2 regions of the Lactococcus sp. SK2-659 genome follow, and region 2 is predicted to be linked to the other one. Evidence: riboswitches for the same ligand, from Rfam matches in the RefSeq annotation. Region 2 holds a riboswitch; the other holds the start of a gene.
What was found. A riboswitch is a leader RNA that binds a small molecule or an ion and turns the genes downstream of it on or off. The one in region 2 is predicted to bind FMN.
Positions count from the first base shown of each region.

Region 1: another riboswitch for FMN. It lies ahead of ribD (bifunctional diaminohydroxyphosphoribosylaminopyrimidine deaminase/5-amino-6-(5-phosphoribosylamino)uracil reductase RibD); the one in region 2 lies ahead of LDP15_RS03260 (ECF transporter S component).

Region 1 is NZ_JAIWQZ020000001.1:967,577-972,003, reverse strand. Features, by position in the region: gene parC (DNA topoisomerase IV subunit A) at 1-767, shown strand, start outside; gene LDP15_RS04555 (magnesium transporter CorA family protein) at 793-1,698, opposite strand; FMN riboswitch at 1,869-1,985, shown strand; gene ribD (bifunctional diaminohydroxyphosphoribosylaminopyrimidine deaminase/5-amino-6-(5-phosphoribosylamino)uracil reductase RibD) at 2,168-3,256, shown strand; gene LDP15_RS04545 (riboflavin synthase) at 3,256-3,906, shown strand; gene LDP15_RS04540 (bifunctional 3,4-dihydroxy-2-butanone-4-phosphate synthase/GTP cyclohydrolase II) at 3,915-4,427, shown strand, end outside.
Region 2 is NZ_JAIWQZ020000001.1:696,097-700,523, reverse strand. Features, by position in the region: gene LDP15_RS03280 (hypothetical protein) at 1-192, opposite strand, end outside; partial or broken gene LDP15_RS03275 (glycoside hydrolase, family 25) at 172-243, opposite strand; gene LDP15_RS03270 (serine protease) at 256-1,116, opposite strand; gene LDP15_RS03265 (hypothetical protein) at 1,133-1,723, opposite strand; gene LDP15_RS03260 (ECF transporter S component) at 2,034-2,654, opposite strand; FMN riboswitch at 2,769-2,905, opposite strand; gene LDP15_RS03255 (pseudouridine synthase) at 3,003-3,722, opposite strand; gene scpB (SMC-Scp complex subunit ScpB) at 3,709-4,275, opposite strand; gene LDP15_RS03245 (segregation/condensation protein A) at 4,268-4,427, opposite strand, start outside.

The DNA of each region.
Region 1 (4,427 bases), 270 kb from region 2:
GGAAAGACATTGGTGAGCATCTATCCCAAAGTCTCTCTAATTTTTCAGCCGATGAGAAAGTAATTTTTGTTCAGATTGTGGACGAATTTGCTGGTGAAAATCTAGTTGTTGTCACAAAAAATGGACAAATAAAGCAAATCGAACGTGAAAGTTTCTCCCCTTGGCGTACCTATCGTTCAAAATCTACTCCATATGCTAAACTTAAGGGAGAAGATGATGAAATTGTTTTAATCACCCCAGTACAATTTGCAGACCTTATGCTTATTTCTGAAAATGGCTATGCCCTTCGCTTTAATCTTGATGACGTCCCAGTTCTGGGTGCTAGAGCTGCAGGAGTCAAGGCCATGAATCTCAAAAATGGTGATAAAATTAAGTCCGCCTTCTTTGTTAACTCAAATAGTTGGTACCTTTTGACTCAACGGGCATTTATCAAACGTGTCAAGACGGATGATATTCCGGCTACCTCACGTTCTAACCGTGGCCTTCAAGTACTACGAACCTTGAAGACAAATAATCATACCGTCTTTGCAGCCGGCTTAATCAATTCAACTGCTGATTTATCAGCGCTAACAGAGGAATTAGATTTGTTCAGTCAAGCTAAAGCACCAGCGACAAAAGAAACTGATGAACAAGTATTAGAAGTTATCAGTGAGACTGGTAAGAAATATGATATCAATTTGTGCGATTTATCATTATCAGATCGAACAAGCAATGGACATCCAATTGCTGATGATCTTGAAAAAATTGCAAGCGTAAAAATAAAATAAAAAAAATCAGCTTTGGCTGATTTTTTTATTGTCTTCGACCAATAATATAACGAAAGAGTGCCGCATAAAGTAGCCAAAGAATAATACAAGCTCCAATAATCCAAACCCAAGCATCTTTTTGGTTAGTAAGTGGAAGTGGTACATTCATTCCAAAAAAACCGGTGATGACTGCTAATCCTGCCAAAAGTACAGAAACAATTGTCAAAGTTGTCATATTATCATTCAAATTATTATTAAGGACATTATTATAAGTTCCTGCTAATTGTTCAAGAATTTGAGCATTAAGTTGTGTCATACTGGCAAGCTGCTGTGCTTCGATAATTGCATCTTCAAGCTGCTCTTTTTCAGTTTCATTGAACTGTCTGTAAATACTTTTAGTTTTAAGTTGTTCAAGTAGTAAAGTATTTTGGTTGGCACTAGATACAATATACAGCATTCCCGTTTCAATATCAGAAAGGGCCAACAAATTTTTCTTTGTTGTTTTTTCACGCAACTTTTGATTAATTTCTTCTTTTGATTTATCGATTTTTTCTAAGTAAGGAAAGAAAGCCTCTGAAATCAAAAATAAACTGATGAAAAGAAGATGATAAACCGTTTCTGGTTCATTTTGAAAACAATATTTTTTAATTTGATTAATTAAATATTCATTTTCTGGATGATAAAGAGTAATTAATCGATTTTTTTGTGCTACAAAAGTAATGGGAACCGTCTTATAATGAACTTCTGAATTGAGTAAATCCAGACTATTGAAAATCAGTACAAAGTCTTGACTATCAGGAATGAACTCCGTGTGCGGACGTTCATTTTTATCTTCGGCATATTGAAGTGTTTCTAAGTCAATACCATAAGTAGCAAGTTCAGAAATATTTCTAAGGTCTTCGACATTAAAAGAAAGCCAAGTGAGTTGAGGGTTTATTTTTATTTCTTGCATGATAAGATATCCTATGTTCTAATAGAGCCATTTTAGCAAAATTGTAATTTTTGAGCAAATAAATAGGCAAAAACTATTAATAACTAACTTGAGAAATTGCTATTTTAAAGAATACGTTTTTATTTCTTGACAATCTTTAAATTTAAATGCTATACTTTAGCTACAATTGAATAAATCTTCAGGGCAGGGTGTAATTCCCTACCGGCGGTATAGCCCGCGAGCTGCTTGCAGCATGATTCGGTGAAACTCCGAGGCCGACAGTATAGTCTGGATGAAAGAAGATAATAAAACCATAATACTCTAGTCAGTATTATGTCTATTTAGCCTAAAACTCTGGAGTGAATTTAAATAATTCACTCCAGTTTTGGTTTTTTGAGCTGCATTTTTGCTCGAAAAAAAATAGAAAATTTATCAAAAGACCCTGAAATTTTATTTTAGGGTCTTATTTTTTATTAGAAAGGATGAATAGATGAAAAAAGACGAATACTACATGGATTTAGCAATTGTACTTGCAAAAAAAGGAGGTGGTAATGTCAACCCTAACCCTCAAGTAGGAGCCCTTATTGTCAAAGAAGGGAGAATTATTGGTCAAGGCTATCATGAAAAATATGGGGAAGCTCACGCGGAAATCAATGCTTTTAAGGATTGTAACGAATCTCCCGAAGGAGCCACGCTTTATGTGACCTTAGAGCCTTGTGCGCATCAGGGAAAACAACCCCCTTGTTTTGAAGCGATTATAAAAAATAGAATTAAGCGTGTTGTTATCGGGCATTTAGACCCCAATCCCTTGGTTTCAGGAAAAGGAATTAAAGCAATGAGAGAAGCTGGAATTGAAGTTTCTATCAAAGTCTTAGAAAAAGAATGTGAAGAATTAAATAAAATTTTCTTTTATTATGTTAGTCAAGGGCTTCCCTATGTCATGATGAAGTATGCAATGACTTTAGACGGAAAAATTGCGACATCAGCAGGTCAATCAAAATGGATTACAGGTGAAATTGCAAGAGAGAAAGTACATCAAGACCGTTCACGTTTTATGGCAATTATGATTGGTGTTGAAACACTTATTTTAGATGATCCACAACTCTCTGTCAGGTTGGAAAATGGAAAAAATCCGATAAGAATCATTTGTGATACTCATTTAAGAAGTCCTTTAACTTCCAAGATTGTTTCTACAGCTACTGAAATTCCAACGATTATTGCTACAGCTGAGTCTGACCCCGAAAAACAAGCTCCCTTTCTTAAAGTGGGTTGTGAAATTATCTTAGTTTCTTGCCTAGAAGGAAGATTGAATTTGAAAGAATTGACCAAAAAGTTAGGAGAAAAGGGGATTGATAGTATCATCTTGGAAGGTGGAGGGACATTAAATGCTTCGGCATTAAAAGCAGGGATAGTCCAAAAAGTTCAAACTTATATTGCCCCTAAAATATTTGGTGGAAAAGAAGCACCAAGTCCAGTTGAAGGACATGGAATCGAGCAACCCAATCAAGCCTATCTCCTAAAAAGTCCTCAAATAACCCATCTAGGAGAAGATATTTTATTAGAAAGTGAGCTTCTTTAATGTTTACAGGAATAATTGAAGAAATAGGGGAAGTGAGTCGCCTGCAAAAAAGAGAAAAATCCTCCAAAATTAGTATCCGTGCTTCCTTGATTTTAGAGGATATGAAACTTGGAGATTCTATTTCAACAAATGGTTTATGCCTGACCGTTTCTGAATTTAATCAAAAAGAATTTATGGCTGATATTATGCCTGAAAGTCTAAATCGTTCAAATCTTGGGACCTTAAATGTGGGCGCCAAAGTTAACTTAGAACGAGCGATGCCATTAAATGGCCGATTTGGTGGGCATATTGTGTCAGGACATATTGATGGAGTTGGCCAGATTTTAGAAGTAAAAAAAGAAGAAAATGCCATCTGGTTTGAAATCAAAACGAGCTTAAATTTAATGAGATACATCGTCGAAAAAGGCTCAATTACGATTGATGGGATTAGTCTTACAGTTGCTCAGGTTAAGTCGAAATCTTTTAGTGTTTCTATTATTCCACATACGCTCAAAGAGACGATAATGGCAGATAAAAAAGTGGGTGATACTGTTAATTTAGAAAATGATATTTTGGGGAAATATATAGAAAAATTATGGGGCGATAGTAGTTCTTCGATGAAAGAATCTTCATTAACTAAAGAAAAACTACTTAACAACGGATTTTTATAGGAGATAAAATGTTCCAATATAATAAAGTAGAAGAAGCACTTGCTGCACTTAAAGCAGGGGAAATGATTATCGTTAGTGACGATGAAAATAGAGAAAATGAGGGCGACCTTATCTGTGCGGCCGAATATATCAGTCCAGAAATAATTAATTTTATGGCAAGTGAGGCCAAAGGATTGATTTGCGCACCACTCAGTGAAACTTATGCTAAGAATTTACAATTAGAGGAAATGGTAGAGAAAAATACAGATAATCATGGAACAGCTTTTACAGTTTCGGTTGATCATATTGAAACTAGCACAGGAATTTCGGCTTTTGAACGGGCCTTAACCATAAAAAAACTTGTTGATGCCGAGAGTTTACCAAGTGATTTTCGTAGACCAGGTCATGTATTTCCACTTATTGCCAAGAAAAATGGCCTTTTAGAGCGAAATGGTCATACTGAGGCTACAGTTGACTTGTTGCGTCTGGCTGGTTTAAAAGAAGTAGGTGTCTGCGTTGAAATAATGGACGAAGATGGAACA
Region 2 (4,427 bases):
ATGTTTTGCGGGGTCCGAGTAAAAAGCGATTTGTTCATAACGCCACCCCGCTTTAACAAGCGAATCTTTTTCATAAGAGGACAAAGTATAAAAATGTTCACCCGAATTAGGGTTATAGAGCCGATAAACCGCATTACCAGTTGCCGGTTGTTGAGAATTAACACCCTCATAATTCCAGTCTACTTTTGTCAAACTAATCACTTCGTTCAAATTTTTAGTATAAAGATGTTCACCATTATTTGGATTGTAAACACGCTAAAGGGCCGTTGCTTTCAATGCTGGCACGTTATTTTGAATCCAATTGATATTACTTGCAGTGAGTTGGACGCCGTAGTTGGGATATTGTGAAGCGAGAGAGGAAGGAACTTTGCTGTTATCCCCATTTGGATTTGGGTTCAGATACTGCGCCTCGGCAACATTAATACCAACAATATTTTTACTTGTATTAAAAACAGGGCTTCCACTTTGACCAGGATACATACTGATGTTGGAATAGCTAAATAGAGGATTACCAATTTGAGAAACATTTCCTGACATTCCCCACATTTGTTTAGGCTTGTCCCCCGGAAAACCTATCAAAGAAATCGCTTGATTTTTTGAAAGAACCGAGCTCATCCCCATCCAGCCTGTTGATAATCCTATATTTTTCGAAAGGTTAAGAATTCCTAAATCGTCTGCACCTAAAGGATAATTTATCGTTCCAAGTCTATCTTTTGCCAACCAATCTGGATTAGCAACTTCACTCGTTACAGCTGTTGCCGCATTAAAATTATAATTTCCATTTGCAAAAGCTTGATAAATTGTAGCAGATTTAATATGTCCACCTTCCGTCGCATTATATATCATGTGTCCTGCTGTTAATACAGCATTCGGTGCAATGATAACTCCACTCCCCCTATAGCGAACTCCATTTCCTCCAATTGTTTCAATATAGACTATTGTGTTATAAGGAAATTGATTGGCTGTTGAAATCAGTTTGCGTTGGTCAGGCTGGTAGACATTACTTGCCGTAGCCCCACCAGATGGAATAAATGGCACCGTATCCGCAAAAGTACTAGAAGAAATTAAAAGCAAAGTTGAAGCAAGCGTGATATGAAGTTTCTTTATTTTCATCATTCTTTTTCCCTTCATCTTAAACAGCCTTAGCTGGTCCAGTTTGTAAAGGCTCAGGTGATGTAAATGAAAAAGCCTCTCCTTCATCGTGCCAACCAATTTTTTTCAAATAGTCTCTTTCATCCCAGTTAGAAGTATAGAAATGTTGACCACTATTTGGATTATAAAGTCTCTCAACCGTCGTTTCTTGGTTCCACGGTATGACCGTAGCATCATAAAATACAATTCCCTCATTCACCCATCCATAATTTTTGAGTTGAACTACTTCATTCGTATTTATTGTGTAGAGATGTTGACCGCTATTTTTACTGTACAAACGATAAACAGGAATTTTATCATAATTTTGACCGTTCATCGTATAGTATGAAGTTCCAAGGACTCCCTCATAACCCCAGCCCAAATGGACAAGATTATTTTTCTCGGTAAGTCCCATTGTATAAACATGCTCACCTGAATTTGGATTATAAAGGCGATAAACTGGGCCATTAAAGTTTGCCGTAACAGCTTTTGCCGGTGTTGCTTCTTTGATTGATAAACCCAGTCCAAGTAAAAGCGCTCCAAATAAGAGTCCGTTTTTGAAAAGTTTTTTATGTGTAATATGTGTGTTCATAAAAACACCTCCTTATCGTTAATAGCTAAAACAGTCAAAGAAATACATTTGTAATCTTTTGGTTAATTCGTTATTTTGAGAAAATTATTTTTTTCACCATGAGTATAGCGCTTTAGTTTGAATTAAGCAAGAACTATTTTTTAGTTATTTTTATCCTTATATACAAAAATGTAATCAAACAGAAATATTATTCAGGGCTTTTGTTTATATCTTCAATGCTAAAAATCTATCATAAAATTAGCAAATAAAAAAACCGCTAGGAAAGTCCTAGCGAGTGTCTATTCGAGAGTGAAATACTTAATTATTTAAATTAAGCATTATAAAATTTTACGACTTTGTTTTTCTTGAACACTGCAACAATCAATCCAAATACCAGAGCAAAGATGATGTACTGCAAAGCATTAAAAGGTAAAACTACTGTCAAAAGATAAGTTGGATTCAAAGTAACTGATAGAGAACCCATATTAAAAAGATGAGTTGCTCCAACAAAAATCTTATCAACATCGAAGCCAGCAGCTAAACGATAGAGAGGGAGTGCGTAGAAAACATTCAATACCATCATCACAAGAACTGATGCGATGGCTGCTAAAACTACACCAACTGTATAGTTTTTGATTGAGAATTTTTTCTTTGTAAAGAACCAAACAATTGCCATGAAGATTCCCAAAGCAATGAAGTTCATCGGCACACCAATCCAAGTTGATGGACCTTGATTAAATAGGAGATACCATAAGATAGAGCGAATAAAGAGGATAATAAATCCATCACCCAATCCCAAAGTAAAGACTCCAATAAGTACTGGAATGATTGAGAGTTCAACTTTCATAAAATCAATTCCAGGCAATAGCGGAAACTGCAAAATCGGCAATAATAAGATTGTTGATAATGCAGCAAGCATGGCAATTAATACCATCCGACGTGTTTTAGACATAAAAAAACCTCCAAATATGAGAAAATAATTCTTCAAATTTCGAGGAAGTTGATAGACATTTTTGGTTTGGCTAAAAACAGTAATCCAACCGAAGTTGATTACACTACAAAAATTGTTCATCTTCTTCCATCCAGACTTTACTGTCGCTAGCAGATTCTCACTGCTTCAATCGCCGTAGCGAATCGCGGAGTCATAAGGTCAAAGCCCTATTTACCGCCGGTCCCGAATTACACGGTGCCCTGAAGATAATTTTATTATAGCACAAAAATAGTTTGCTTATCAAGAATAAGATTTGCTTAAGAAATAAAAAAACAACTCTTTATCAGAATTGTCTTTTATAATAATCAGTTAATTTCCTTGGGCTGCATTAATCAATTGAGAAACTTCTTTTTTACTCAAACGACGAAATTGTCCTGTTGGAAGTCCATCCAATGTAAGAGTTCCATATTGAATACGACTCAATTTTTGTACTGGAAGTCCTGCAGCCGCAAACATTTTTTTAACTTGATGATTTTGTCCTTCATGGATAGTTAAACTAACAATCGAATGATTTTTTGTTTTCTCTTGTTTGATAATCTCATAACGGGCGGGACTAACTTTTTTACCTTCAATAGTCATACCTAAAGTTAAAGGACGCAAGTTTTCTTTGTTCGCTTGGCCTTCTACCTTAGCAACATAGACCTTATCAACACCATGACGTGGGTGAGTCATCATATTCGTAAACTCACCGTCGTTTGTAAGCAAAAGCAAACCGCTTGTGTCCCAGTCCAAACGTCCCACAGGATAAATACGTTCTTTAACTTGAGGCATTAAATCCATTACCGTTTGACGTCCTTTGTCATCGCTAACTGAAGAAATATAGCCTCTTGGTTTATTTAGAAGATAATAAACGGGTTCTTCATTATAAACTGCTACTCCATTAACTTCAACGATATCTCCAGTTGAAACTTGATAACCCAAGTTTGTCATTGGAACATTATTTACCGTTACTTTTCCCGCTAAAATTAGTTCTTCTGCTTTACGTCTGCTTGCCACACCTGCATGGGCCAAATATTTATTGATTCTCATTTTCTTCACTTTCGTTAAATAAGGTTTGTTCTTCTGCGATAAATCTTGACTCATCTATTTCAGGTAATTCATCTAAATGATTAATCCCAATATAGTCTAAGAAAAATTCAGTTGTTGCATAAAGACTCGGACGTCCTGGTGCTTCAACTTGTCCGACCTTTTCAACCAAATCAAAAGCACGAAGTGTTGAGAGAACACCTGAGGAATTCACTCCGCGGAGCTGATCGATTTCGAGTCGAGTTAAAGGTTGCTTATAAGCAATAATTGATAAAACTTCAAGAGCTGATTTTGACAACGATTGATTAAGAGGAGTTTTGGCATAGTTTTTAAGAATTTCTGCAAACTCTTCTTTTGTAGCCATACGATATTTACCTGCAGTTTCAATAATCGTTAAAGCAGATTCTTCATCAGAATGATATTTTTCTTTTAAGTAATCAATTTGTTGCTGACAAGCTTGTTTAGACATTTCTGTCAATGCTGACAATTCTGCCAAGGTTAAACCAGCTTCGCCAGATACAAAAAGTAAGAGTTCACAACTTGCTGTCTTATTCACTAGTTTCTTTTCTTTCTAAAATAATTTCTCCAAAAAGCTCTCCTTGAGAAAAAGAAATCTGTTGATTTTTGATTAATTCTAAAAGAGCCATAAAAGTGGTGACGAGTTCATCTTTATTAGTAGAGCTAGAAAACAAATCTGAAAATTTACAT